Pseudovibrio sp. Tun.PSC04-5.I4: one gene and its partner. The protein of the gene in region 1 interacts with the protein of each later gene in a pairwise test. Links are inferred from orthologs where the notes say so. Each region holds a gene or a part of one and is shown on either strand. Other genes may lie near its edges.

Region 1 (7,417 bases):
CTAGGTGCTGGCATCTCCCTCAAAACAGCGCAGGAGCTGGTTGTCTATCTGCGCAGGCATGGCGGGCAAGCACAATTTTCATCCGCTCTCTCCTTACAAGCAGCAGGGCAATCCAACATCGCCAAGCTCTCAGAACCTGAGGGGGATTGGAGTATTGATGCCATGGCAAATGCAGCAGGCGTCTCCACCCGCACCCTGCACCGCCGCTTAAAAGAAGACATTGGCTCGACGCCAGCCCAGTTCGTGGAGTGTTTGCGGCTGGACCTTGCCAGAACAGCCCTCCTGAGACGCAGCTCCATCAAACAGGCCGCGCACCTTTCCGGGTTTGGTCATATCCAAAACCTACGCCGCGCCTTCCAACGAAACTTTGGTATCTCGCCATCTGATTATGTAGAACGGTTCTCACAAGCTCTATGTGCCGCGCCCACAAAACAGGCCAACTAAATGCTTCAGCCTAGCACCTTAAAAGGGCGGCCCCGAAACGAAGGCCTGACCCGCAAAATCCTTGTAGAAACGCTAAGGGCTCTGGCAACCCGTGGCTTTCATGGCACCTCAACCCAACACATTGCGGATAAAACAAGCACATCCAAACAAGCGATCTATCGCAGATGGAAAACGAAAGACGCTTTAGCTCTGGAAGCGCTGCATTATGGCTTCCGGCAGGTGCCTCCCGTCTATCCCGGCATGGCCAATTTTCAAAAAGACTTAGTTGAAGCCGCAACGAACATTCAGCAGGCTCTGCATGAAACGCCGCTCGGCAAAGCATGGCTCGCACTTCTGGCTGAGCCGACGCTCAAAGAAGAGCTATTCCTTATCGAGGGAGAGCAACGCACACATCTAAGACAGGTCTTTGTCTACTGGAATGCAACGGCATCCATGGAAACCAGCATCGATCAGCTGATGGGATTTTTGTTTTTCACCAGCCTCATTCGCGCTCGCAAACCACAAGCGGTCGAAATAACTAAACTAATTCAATCCATTACCCGCTAATCATAACAATTCAAAGTTTCTCTCCTCTTGGTGATGACACTTGATTGGCACTTGTACGTACATTTGAGGCAATAAGACTGGGCCTTGCAAAAACGGGCAGCTTCCACGGGCCGAGGGTGCCAGAACAAATCAGCGCTAATCCTGACCGGCGCTTTTCAATTCTGGCATGGTTCATTGTTTAATTGAGGGTAATATAATGAAAATCAAATCAATCGCTGTTGCAGCACTCATTGCAGGTGCGGCTTTCTCCGCAAGCGCTTTCGGTTCCTTTGCCGACGAAATCTCAACGTACACTTCTGGCGGCTACGCAATTAACGGCACCGATCCAGTTGCTGATTTTACGCAGAACAAACCAGTGCAAGGCAATGCAGACTTCACCGCACAATATGACGGTGTGACATGGAAATTCGCCAATGCTGAAAACCGCGACAAGTTCGTGGCAGAACCAACCAAATTCGCCCCACAATACGGTGGCTGGTGTGCAGTGGGCGCCTCCTTCGGCAGCAAGCTGGAAACCAAGCCTAACCTTTGGGCGATTGTTGATGGCAAGCTCTACCTCAACGCACATGACGGTGCTGTTAAGCGTATGCAGTCCCGCACATCCGAGACAATCACCAACGCTGACACCAACTGGGTCGACATCCGCGACGTAGCACCTGACAAGCTTTAAGCCCTTAAGTTTCGGCGGCATATTTTCAAATAGGCGACGCCTAGCGTCTATTCCGAAAATCTCCCCAATTCTCAGTGAAATATGCCGCTGAACCCTAGAGAAAGTCGCAGAATTCTGCGGCTTTCTTTCGTTTTAAACATGTAGAAGTCACACTCACAACCAGTTCGCGAAACGGTGATGAAGCGTTATTAGCCTTAGAATTACTATTATTCCATAGTGTTTATGGAACACAGATAAAAACCAGCGATTGAACCTAATCGATTGGTAAACGAAACAGGCCAGACTGCTTCAGACTTGCCTAAAGAAAAAGCCGGAAGGAGTACCCCCATGCAGCTTAAATCCACAATGCTTGCAGTTGGACTTGCACTATCAACATTAATGACGGTCCCGATGACCGCAATGGCTGATGATGTAACCAACTTTGTCGAAGATGGTTATGCAATCAAGGGTACGGACCCGGTGGCATACTTCACTGAAGACAAACCAGTCGCTGGCAATGCCAAGTACACAACCACTTATCAAGGTGTGAAGTGGAAATTTTCAAGCCAGAGCAATCTTGATAAGTTTAAGGCAGACCCAGTCAAGTACGCGCCTCAGTACGGTGGCTGGTGTGCAACTGGTGTTAGCTTTGGTGTGAAAATTCCGATCCAGCCAGACAAATGGAAAATCGTTGACGGCAAACTTTACCTGAACGCCCATGCCGGTGCCCAGCGTAGCTTCCTAAAAGATCCGAAAGCTTCTATCACCCGGGCAAACGAAAACTGGCCTGGAATTGAGCACACACCAGAAAACGATCTTTAAGCGAACCCCAACCCAAGTCTCCCTTAAAGACCGAAATCTCACGCGTGCCCCAAACTCAGCGTGAGATACAACAAAAACGAATAATTCGCGGAACGTGTCCCTTTTAAACTCAAAAGGCCTCAGTGAAAACTGGGGCCTTTCTTTTGTAATCCAATGCGCCGGCCAAATTCAAACAGCGCTCAGCACTCCATTGTGCACTTTGACCGTTTCGCCCGGCGTAATCGCAGCGACACGAAACGCGTTATCCCCCATCAGTTCCGTAAACTCATCCGCATTTTGATCCAGAATCGGGAACGTCCCATAATGGCAAGGAATAATCGTCTGGAATTCGAAGTAACGTTGGCACGCCATTGAGGCAGTCCGTGCGCCCATAGTAAACCGGTCACCAATCGGTACAATGCCAATCTGCGGGCGGTAAATCTCGTTGATCAGCTCCATGTCGGAGAAGATGTCCGTGTCACCCATATGCAAAAGCGTTGGTTCACCCTCTGCCATCACCACAAGACCCGCTGGATTGCCCAGATAAACATCAGCTATACTGCCAGTACTATCCAATGAGCATGCCGAACTGTGAACAGCGTTGGTCAAAGCAACACCAAATGCGCCCATATCAACACAGCCACCATGGTTCATGGGATTGATCTTCTCAACGCCCTTATCCTGCGCCCACATACAAATTTCCCAATTCGCTGTGAGCGTCGCACCAGTGGCTTTTAAAATATCAATTGCATCTCCCACATGATCATCGTGACCATGGGTGAGAAGAACATGATCGACACCCTGACTGACCTCCTCAACACTCATCTCCATAGGAAAGCTCGGGTTACCAGTCAAAAGTGGATCAATCAGCAGGGTTGCGCCAGGAAGTGTAACCTTAAAAGCCGAATGGCCCAAAAACTGCAATTCCATATCGCCGATCCCTCATTTCAGTCCGCATCAAACACAGCGCAAACCGTGATAAATAAAATATGACCAAGACTAGTAATGATTTGGTTACACAATCCTTAAACCCTAAGATATCATCCAATCTATCTCCGGTATTCCCTGCGCTTTCAGGTAGGAGTTGCTCTTCGAAAAAGGAGCGGAACCAAAAAAACCACGATGCGCTGACAACGGCGATGGATGAACACTCATCAACACAAAGTGCTTCTCACAATCAATCAAGTCCAGCTTCTTTTGCGCATGAGCCCCCCACAAAATGAACACCAGATTCTCACGTGCCTCCGACAAGCCCTTAATCGCCGCATCCGTAAACGGCGCCCAGCCCTTCTTGGCGTGAGACCCCGCCTTTGCCTCCTCCACACTGAGGGATGTGTTGAGTAGCAGAACGCCCTGCTCGGCCCATTGGGTTAAGCACCCATGCGATGCAGGAGCAATACCAAGGTCACTCTCCAGCTCCTTATAGATATTGCGCAGGGAGGGCGGCAGCTTCACACCTTCACGAACCGAGAACGAAAGCCCGTGGGCCTGCCCCTCACCATGGTATGGATCCTGCCCCAAAATAACGACACGGACATCCTTCAGCGGCGCAGCTTCAAACGCAGCATAACACTCAGCTTTTGGCGGGAAGATGGTTTTGCCAGCCCGTTCCTCAGCTTCAAGAAAATCCTGAAGCTTTTGAAAATACGGCTTACTCATCTCAGGCGCTAAAACACTCTGCCATCCATCTTCAAACTGTACCTGCGTCACCGCTATCCTCATGTTCAATAGGTTCCTTACCCATCTTTGGGCCACAGCACAGAACATAAAACCAGCATCAACAGAACCCATTGCCTGTATGTCCCCGATAAAAAGCCCATAAACCCGCTTGGCGGAACAGGCGAGCCGTGCTACCTCGCGCCCATGGCAAATGATCCTACATTCACACTCGAAGATTTTGACACTACGCTTTACGATGGAGACCGGGTGATCGGCATTGACCTTGGTTCAAAAACCATTGGTCTGGCGCTGTCAGACATTACCCGCCGGATAGCCTCTCCTCTTGAGACGATCAAGCGTCAAAAATTCACATTGGATGCAGAACGTTTGCTGGATCTTTGCAACACACACGGCGTCTTTGGCATGGTTATGGGTCTGCCTCTCAACATGGATGGCTCCGAAGGACCGCGCTGTCAGGCAACCCGCGCATTTGTGCGAAACCTTGCACAAAAGACCGAAATTCCCATCACCTATTGGGACGAACGTCTTTCAACCGCAGCGGTAACCAGAACTCTCATCGAAGCAGATCGTTCCCGCGCACGCAGGGCAGAACTCGTCGATAAGATGGCAGCAGCCTACATCCTGCAAGGCTTTCTTGACCGGTTAAGCTACGGCGGACCAGAGCAGTATTGATTACCATCAATACGCCCACGCAACATTACTTGAGAAAATTTAAACCGCTCAGCGCTTTACGCCAAACCTTTATTCAGGCTACGTGATTTTACGGGATTGTTTACACCTTCCCCCAAACCGTCCCGTCACATGCAGTTCTGCCCGTCACAGTTATGACCCGCACTGCCAGCCTATAAAAGCATACCCATGTTCTCTGCACTCTCAGCAATTGCTTCAGTCCTGCTTCTCACAGCTACCGGTTGGTTTTTGCGCGACCGCGGAATAATACCCCGAGAGCGCTGGGGCGGCATGGAAGATCTCGCGTATTGGGTTCTCCTACCCGCAATTATCTTCATCAATGTGGGCACATCAGATTTTTCTGAAATGCCGGTGATAGAGCTAACACTCGCGGTGCTGGGAACGTTCTGTACGCTGGCCGTTCTAACGCTTGTGCTTCAACCTCTTCTCAAAAAGAAGTTCGCCATCAACGGCCCACGGTTCACCTCCATTTTTCAAGGAGCTGTCCGTTGGAATGCCTTTGTGGCCATGGCAATCGCTGCCAACAGTTTTGGTGAGGAAGGTGTCGCACTGGTTGCTGTTATCATGGCAGTCATGATCCCCTCGGCCAATCTCCTGTGCGTGACAGTGCTTTCCATCTACGCGGGCGGCAGTGTGCCCTCGTTCAAAACGTTCCTGAAAGAACTCGCCAAGAACCCGTTTATCCTAAGCGTTGCCGCCGGTGCTCTGCTCAACTTGTCCGGCGAAAACATACCGGATTTCATTGCCAATTATCTAACGTTTTTGGGGAGTGCTGCCTTGCCAATCGCCGTATTGTGCGTGGGGGCCGCTTTGGATTTGGGAGCGTTGCGCAGGCCCGGCCCAGCGTTAACAGCCGCACTAATTCTAAGAAACATCATCGCCCCAGCAATCGCAGCCTGCTTCGCTCTGTTCATGGGGCTGCAAGGCATCGCCTTTACAATTGTGGTACTGGTGTTCTCTGTCCCGTCAGCAGGAGCAAGCTTTGTGCTTGCACGAAAAATGGGCGGCGACGCCAAATTGATGGCCGAAATTCTGACCCTTCAAACAGTTGCCGCCGCACTTTCCATTCCAGCGTGGTTACTGGTCGTGGCTTACTTAATCGGGTAAAGCCATTCCAGAATGCTCTTTGCATTATAACGCGCATCCAGCATGCCATAGCTGGAGCGCCATTGACCCGCCATTCGCGTTTCGATGAAAGCATTGGCGATTGCCGGTGGTGCAACTTCCTTCAGCGCAGCAGCCGCAGCTGTAATCGCCAGCTGTTCTGTCAGCAAACGCGCACCGCCTTCATCTTCAAGGCATGTACGAGCCGCCGCCTGCAACACCTCAACCGAAACCTTACCAGCAGGGCCGAGGTCCGCTTCCAGCATACCAAGCACATTCATGAACGCATCTGGACTGCGATGCATCGCACGCAGCAAATCAAGCGCCATGATATTGCCTGAGCCTTCCCAAATGCTGTTCACAGGTGCTTCGCGGTAAATACGGGCCATATCGTGGTCTTCGACGTAGCCATTACCGCCCAGACACTCCATCGCCTCACCCGCAACGACTTCTGCGCTCTTACAGATCCAGTATTTCGCAGCAGGTGTAATGATACGCAGGAAGTCAGCAGCTTGCGGGTCAGTTGATTCCCGATCCATGCAATGGGCCAGTTTCAGGGCCAGCGCTTCACTGGCAGCCATGTCCAAAGACATATCCGCAAGCACGCGCTGCATCAGCGGCTTTTCAATCAACCGCTCCCCAAACGCACTGCGATAGGACGTGTGGTGAACAGCACGTGAAATTGCAGCACGCATCAGCGCGGCAGAACCAATACAGCAATCTACACGCGTCGGTGTCACCATACTCAGGATGGTTTTGATACCCTTGCCTTCTTCACCGACAAGGAAGCCAATCGCATTATTGAACTCAACTTCTGAAGAGGCATTGGACTTGTTGCCAAGCTTATTCTTCAAACGCTGGAAGTCCAGACCGTTAACCTCGCCACTCTCTAAAATGCGAGGAACGAGGAAACAGGTTGGTCCGCTCTCCAGCTTGGCAAGCACAAGAAAGGCATCACACATCGGTGCTGAGAAAAACCATTTGTGACCGTTGATCACATAGGTATCTTCCGAAACCTTATCAGCGCGGGTGATGATCTGGCGCAGATCAGAGCCACCCTGCTTTTCCGTCATGCCCATCCCAAGGCTTACGCCCTGCTTCTGACTTGCAGGCCGAAAGCGCTGATCATACTTGCGGGTCGCAATGCGCTGGTTCCAGACTTCGGCAAGCTCAGGGGCTTGTGTCAAAGCCATGCCAGACGCATTTGTCATGGTCACAGGGCAAAGGTGACCACCTTCCACCTGGCTCATGATGAAATATTTACGAGCACGCAGATAAAATGCCCGCTCACCGCCCGGCTGCATGGATTCTATCGATGCACTGTGAAGACCGGCTTCAAAGGAACGACGCATCAAAGCGTGGTAAGAAGGATGGAATTCGACAATGTCCAAACGACGCCCATATGGGTCGTGCGTTTTAAGCACCGGCTCATTCACATTTGCCAATCTCCCCAGATCCAGTGCATCAGCTGCTCCACACTGCTCACCAAACTTGATAAGCTCT
Region 2 (5,385 bases), 3.4 Mb from region 1 along the record:
AATAGCTTCATAAGCGCAGGAGTGCAGCGCCAGCCCTGAGAGCATCTGACGGCCATAGCTGGCTGAGTAGCGATCAATTGCTGCAAGATACAGTTCTTCCTTAGAAGAAAATGCAGCATACAGACTTGGAGGTGTAATACCCATTGCAGTTACAAGCTCACTAATCGAGGTCGCTTCAAAACCCTGTTGCCAGAACAGGTTGCTAGCGATCTCAAGCATCTTATCTTTGTCCAACCGGCGAGGTCGGCCCCGTGGTGCCTTTTCGATTTCCATAGCAATCACTATATATATAAACTACAACTTTAATCAATATAAGAATCGATTAAATTACGGCGGGGTTAATTTATTCCTTAGAGGGTTCAATACGGTAAATACTCTCATAATTTCAGTCACTTAAACTTCTGACAAAGATCATTTCCAAGGTGGTTTTTTGCACATTCGTATGAGGCAGGTTGTCACCGTCCCTCTCCCTAGGGCATGTGCCCCTTTAAATAACAAAAAACCAGCCGCAAAAAATGGACGGCTGGCTTCCTAATAACTGCAAATTTTCAGCTATAACTGGACTACTACAATTATAACCGCGTCTCTTCAGGCTTAACGCATGGCTGCAATAGCTGCCTTCGCACATGCACTGTCGTTATCCATGGAGCTGCCTGCAACACCGATAGCGCCCACAAGGGATTTTTCACCGACGATGATTGGCATACCGCCTGCAATACCCACGATGCCTGGGAACTGTTTATAGACCGGAGCCTGCTCGAGGACCTCATTGACCTTCTCGGTCGGCATGCCCCAGGACAGAGATGTTTCTGCCTTCAAGGTTGCGCCCAGGTAGCTTGCTGGCAACGCTTCATCCATACGAGCTGATGCAACGATGTCTTCACCGCGATCTAAAATAACAATGGACATGTTCCAGCCGTTTTCTTTAGCCAGAGCGACACACGCGCTCATGCCTTTCCCGGCCGCATCAAGGCTCAAGTATGGCCGAGTGAAGTCCTGAGCAGATACTGCTGAACCAATAAGTGTCAGTGATGCCCCGATGAGCAGAGATTTTACTATATTATTCATGGATTTATTCCGCGTTCCATTGTCCCACATGCGAACGGACTAAGAATTAAAACTGTGTCAGAAGCAAGAGAGCCCAACGTAACTTATGCATTAATTAAGACATTTGTTTCCGTTTGGAGCTGTCCAGATGCAATTTTGATATCAAAAAACCCGTCTGACGCATCCAAGCATCAAACGGGCTTTTAAAATTCTAGCTCAAAGCTAAAACCGTAGAGCTGGATTAGCCTACGATTTCGGTGCCGGAGAACCAGTAAGCAATTTCTTCAGCAGCAGTTTCAACAGCATCAGAACCGTGTACGGAGTTTTCGCCGATGGACAGAGCGAATGCCTTACGGATTGTGCCTTCAGCAGCGTCTGCCGGGTTGGTTGCGCCCATAACTTCGCGGTTTTTGAGAACAGCGTTTTCGCCTTCAAGAACCTGAACGATGGTTGGAGCAGAAGACATAAATTCAGTCAGCTCGCCGAAGAATGGACGCGCTGCATGAACAGCGTAGAAGCCTTCAGCCTGTTTTAGGGACATGAATACGCGCTTGGATGCAACAACGCGAAGGCCAGCTTCTTCCAGCTTAGCGGTGATAGCACCGGTCAGGTTGCGCTTGGTTGCGTCCGGCTTGATCATGGAAAAAGTGCGTTCAATCGCCATTGTTATTTCCTGCAGTTTGTTACGAGCGCCCAACTGGTCGCTCTTTTATGAAAGGTTTTCCTTGCGGGGCGCAAAACGCCACCACAATGGTTCGCGCGAGATATACTTAAACTCACCCGTAAAAAGCAAGGGATTATATCCGTATTCCCACGATGACCTTAGAAAAAACAGCAGAAAAACAGTGATTTGATGAGCCACCTCAGCGTGCAGGTGCCCTTATCCCGAACTAATTTAGGAATAAGCCTTAAGGGCACCTCGTGATAGTTTTCTTGATATTTCAGAATAACATAGGTCGAACAACAGGTTCCCCCACTCGACACCCTAAAAGTATTCCAGGTTGCGACTTCTGGTCTCCCCCCGACCTTTCAGAAATTTGAGGTGTGTCAATTTATGAAGGTTCAAAGGCGGGCATTGTCCTTTCAACAGACATGCAAGAGGACACCCCTATGAAAGCAGCATTTGTAATGTATGCGGCCTATAATCAGTGGGCCAACGATCTATTGCTCAAAGAATGTGAAGAGATCACGACGGATGAGTATCACCGGGATCTGGGCACATACTTTAACTCCATTCACGGGACCATGGACCATCAGTTGGTGGCAGACAAACTCTGGCTTTTCCGCTTTTCCGGTCAAGGTGACCCGATCGACAGCCTTGATGAAACACTGACTGGTGGCCTTACCGCGCTGAAAGAAAAGCGCCTTGTGCTGGACAGCCGCATTTGTGCGGTGATTGACCAGATGCAGGAAAAAGACCTCCTGCGCACCATGATCTACCGCACTGTGCGCAAGCCTTTGGTCATGCAACAGCCGCTTGGCGCAGCTCTGTTCCACTTCTTCAACCATCAGACCCACCATCGCGGGCAGGTTCATGCCATGCTGACGCAGATTGGCCGCAAGCCAGCAGCACTGGATATGATCTACTTCCAGCGGGAAACTGGCCACTGGATGGCGAAGGAAGAGGATATGGTGACGCCGTAAGGCCATCGCCAAACCTGTATCCTGCTGTGATCTGGAATTTCACAGGCACAGCTCTCGACCTTGGAGCAAGTGCCATATTGTGTTGCCCTGAAGAGGTGGATTAGGCTTATGTGTGTCTTACTGCCTCTTTCAGGATAATAACATGTGCCCTGCCTCTACCACCAAGGCTGATCTGATTATCGAGCCACTTGCGCCTGTTGCAGATGTCTTTGCTCGCTACCCCGATGACAAACGGGAGCGCTTGTTTGAGCTGCGTGCACTGATCTTGCAAATCGGCACAGGTCTTTATGGTTCCGCTTCCATAGTTGAGAGCCTTAAGTGGGGTGAGCCTGCCTACCGGCCCCTCGCCAAGCACCCCGGTGTAACTGTGCGCCTGCATTGGAAGCCAAAATTTGGAGATCAGGCCGGATTGTTCTTCAACTGCAACACATCCCTCATCTCAGAGTTTAGGGAGCTCTACGGCGACATCCTAAGCTTTGAAGGCAACCGCTGCCTCTGGATTCCGCTGGATGCGCCCTACCCTGAGGACGCCGTTGCTCACTGTGTGTCCATGGCGTTTAGGTATGGGAAGTAAGTTCAGAAGCCGTTTCGACCAAATGTAATTTGATACCGGCGCAAGCCACATAAATTCCTTGCGGAATGAGACTATCGCTCTCAGGTTGCACCTAAGGCTTTACGCAGCTGCATATAATTTACCTTCTACGCCTGTTCGCCTCTTGCTAAATGGTGCGTGAGCGGGCAAATAGCGTCCCATGCTTCAAGTTTCTAATCTTACATACCGGATTGCCGGTCGGCTTTTGATCGACGATGCCTCCGTTACTATACCCAGCGGCGCCAAAACTGGCCTCGTGGGCCGCAATGGTGTTGGGAAATCGACACTGTTTAAACTGTTGTGCGGTGAGCTCTCCGTTGAAAGCGGCGGCGTGTATATGCCGCAAAAAGCGCGGATCGGCCAGGTTGCTCAGGAAGCGCCAGGTACGCAGGAAACGCTGCTGGAAGTGGTGCTTGCTGCTGATACAGAGCGCACAGCTCTTTTGGCGGAAGCGGAAACTGCGCATGACGCACACCGCATCGCAGAGATCCATACGCGCCTTGCCGATATTGAGAGCCACAGCGCTGAAGCGCGGGCTTCCTCTATTCTGACGGGTCTAGGCTTTTCTTACGATGAGCAGAAACAGCCATGTGCCAACTTTTCTGGTGGCTGGCGAATGCGCGTTGCATTGGCGGCGCTGCTGTTTTCCAAACCCGACCTGATGTTGCTGGATGAGCCGACCAACTACCTCGACCTTGAAGGCACGATGTGGCTGGAAAACTTTATTGCGCGCTACCCGTACCAAGTGGTTCTGATCAGCCATGATCGCGACTTGCTCAACAATGCGGTTGATAGCATCGTGCATATGGACAGCGGTAAGCTGACGTTCTATCGCGGTGGTTATGACAGTTTTGACCGTCAACGCCGTGAAACCATCATTTTGCAACGCAAAGCCGTTGAGAAGCAGGACAAGGCAAGGAAGCACATTCAAAGCTTCGTTGACCGTTTCCGCGCGAAAGCTTCCAAGGCGAAACAGGCGCAGTCTCGCATTAAAATGCTTGAGAAAATGCAGCCTATTTCTGTGTTGGATGAAGGCTCAGGACTGGATCTGTTCATTCCGCAGCCTGAGGTCAAGCTGTCTCCGCCGATCATCAAGATGGAAAATGCATCTGTTGGCTATGATGACAAGCCCATCCTCAGCAATCTGACGCTGAACATTGATCATGATGACCGCATCGCCCTTTTGGGTGCGAATGGTAATGGTAAGTCGACCTTTGCCAAGCTGATTGCTGGCCGTCTTGGTTTGATGTCTGGTGAAATGACCAAGGCAACCAAGCTGAGCACTGCGTTCTTCGCGCAGCATCAGCTGGACGATTTGATGCCGGAATCCAGCCCGATTGAGCATGTGCGTCCGTTAATGCCGGGTGTGATCGAATCCAAAGTTCGTGCTCGTGTGGACCGGTTTGGCTTGCCGACAGACCGCATGATGACACCTGCTAAGGATCTTTCCGGTGGTGAGAAGGCACGGCTGTTGCTGGGTCTTGCGACCTTCCATGGACCGAACCTTGTTATTCTCGATGAGCCTACCAACCACCTTGATATCGACAGCCGCGAAGCCCTTGTGCACGCGATCAACGATTATGAGGGTGCGGTTATTCTCATCAGCCATGACAGGCATTTGGTGGAAGCGTGTGCTGACCGGTTGTGGCTTGTTGCTGATGGCGGCGTTCGTGACTTTGATGGCGATATGGCTGAGTACCGCAAGTTTATCTTGCAGGGTGACGGTGGCTCCAAATCGAAGAAGACAGTCGAAGAAGACAGCGAAAAAGCCAATGCGCAGGCTCGCCGCAAGGAAGCTGCCGAGCGCCGCTCCAAGCTGGCTCCGTTGAAGAAGAATATAGAAGCTGCCGAAAAAGAAGTCTCCAAGTACCAGAAGTACATCAAGAAGCTTGACGTTCTGCTGGCCAACCCACGCATTTACACCGAGGCACCGGACAAAGCGAAACAACACGCTATTCGCCGTGCAGCCTATGTGAAGGTGCTGAGTGAGACGGAAGAAACGTGGCTGAAGATGTCTGCTGAGTTGGAAGAGCTGACAGCAGGTTAGACCTGACAAAATTATCGAGTAAAATTCAGCCCGAGGTCTTCACAGGCCTCGGGTT

What was found.
Region 2: the proteins of ung (region 1) and ndk interact in binary tests that used the Escherichia coli proteins (3 or more experiments, as listed by UniProt). The link is inferred for Pseudovibrio sp. Tun.PSC04-5.I4 from one-to-one orthologs.

The regions. Positions count from the first base shown.
Region 1 is NZ_FNLB01000006.1:4,480,308-4,487,724, reverse strand. The notes cover bases 2,315-5,101. They hold ung (uracil-DNA glycosylase), read right to left. Parts: upstream 4,157-5,101; coding sequence 3,473-4,156; downstream 2,315-3,472. Other genes in these bases: BLS62_RS26085 (AEC family transporter), read left to right, coding at 4,979-5,101; ruvX (Holliday junction resolvase RuvX), read left to right, coding at 4,304-4,792; BLS62_RS26100 (metal-dependent hydrolase), read right to left, coding at 2,630-3,370; BLS62_RS26105 (YHS domain-containing (seleno)protein), read left to right, coding at 2,315-2,461. Also shown: BLS62_RS26120 (GlxA family transcriptional regulator), read left to right, coding at 1-444; BLS62_RS26115 (TetR/AcrR family transcriptional regulator), read left to right, coding at 445-990; BLS62_RS26110 (YHS domain-containing (seleno)protein), read left to right, coding at 1,187-1,660; more of BLS62_RS26105, read left to right, coding at 1,988-2,314; more of BLS62_RS26085, read left to right, coding at 5,102-5,917; BLS62_RS26080 (acyl-CoA dehydrogenase family protein), read right to left, coding at 5,902-7,417. UniProt on the Escherichia coli protein: Excises uracil residues from the DNA which can arise as a result of misincorporation of dUMP residues by DNA polymerase or due to deamination of cytosine.
Region 2 is NZ_FNLB01000006.1:1,084,940-1,090,324, reverse strand. The notes cover bases 1-2,827. They hold ndk (nucleoside-diphosphate kinase), read right to left. Parts: upstream 1,712-2,827; coding sequence 1,289-1,711; downstream 1-1,288. Other genes in these bases: BLS62_RS10060 (DinB family protein), read left to right, coding at 2,158-2,691; BLS62_RS10070 (GlcG/HbpS family heme-binding protein), read right to left, coding at 595-1,068; BLS62_RS10075 (TetR/AcrR family transcriptional regulator), read right to left, coding at 1-273. In the rest of the region: BLS62_RS10055 (DUF1801 domain-containing protein), read left to right, coding at 2,834-3,265; BLS62_RS10050 (ABC-F family ATP-binding cassette domain-containing protein), read left to right, coding at 3,444-5,330. UniProt on the Escherichia coli protein: Major role in the synthesis of nucleoside triphosphates other than ATP. The ATP gamma phosphate is transferred to the NDP beta phosphate via a ping-pong mechanism, using a phosphorylated active-site intermediate.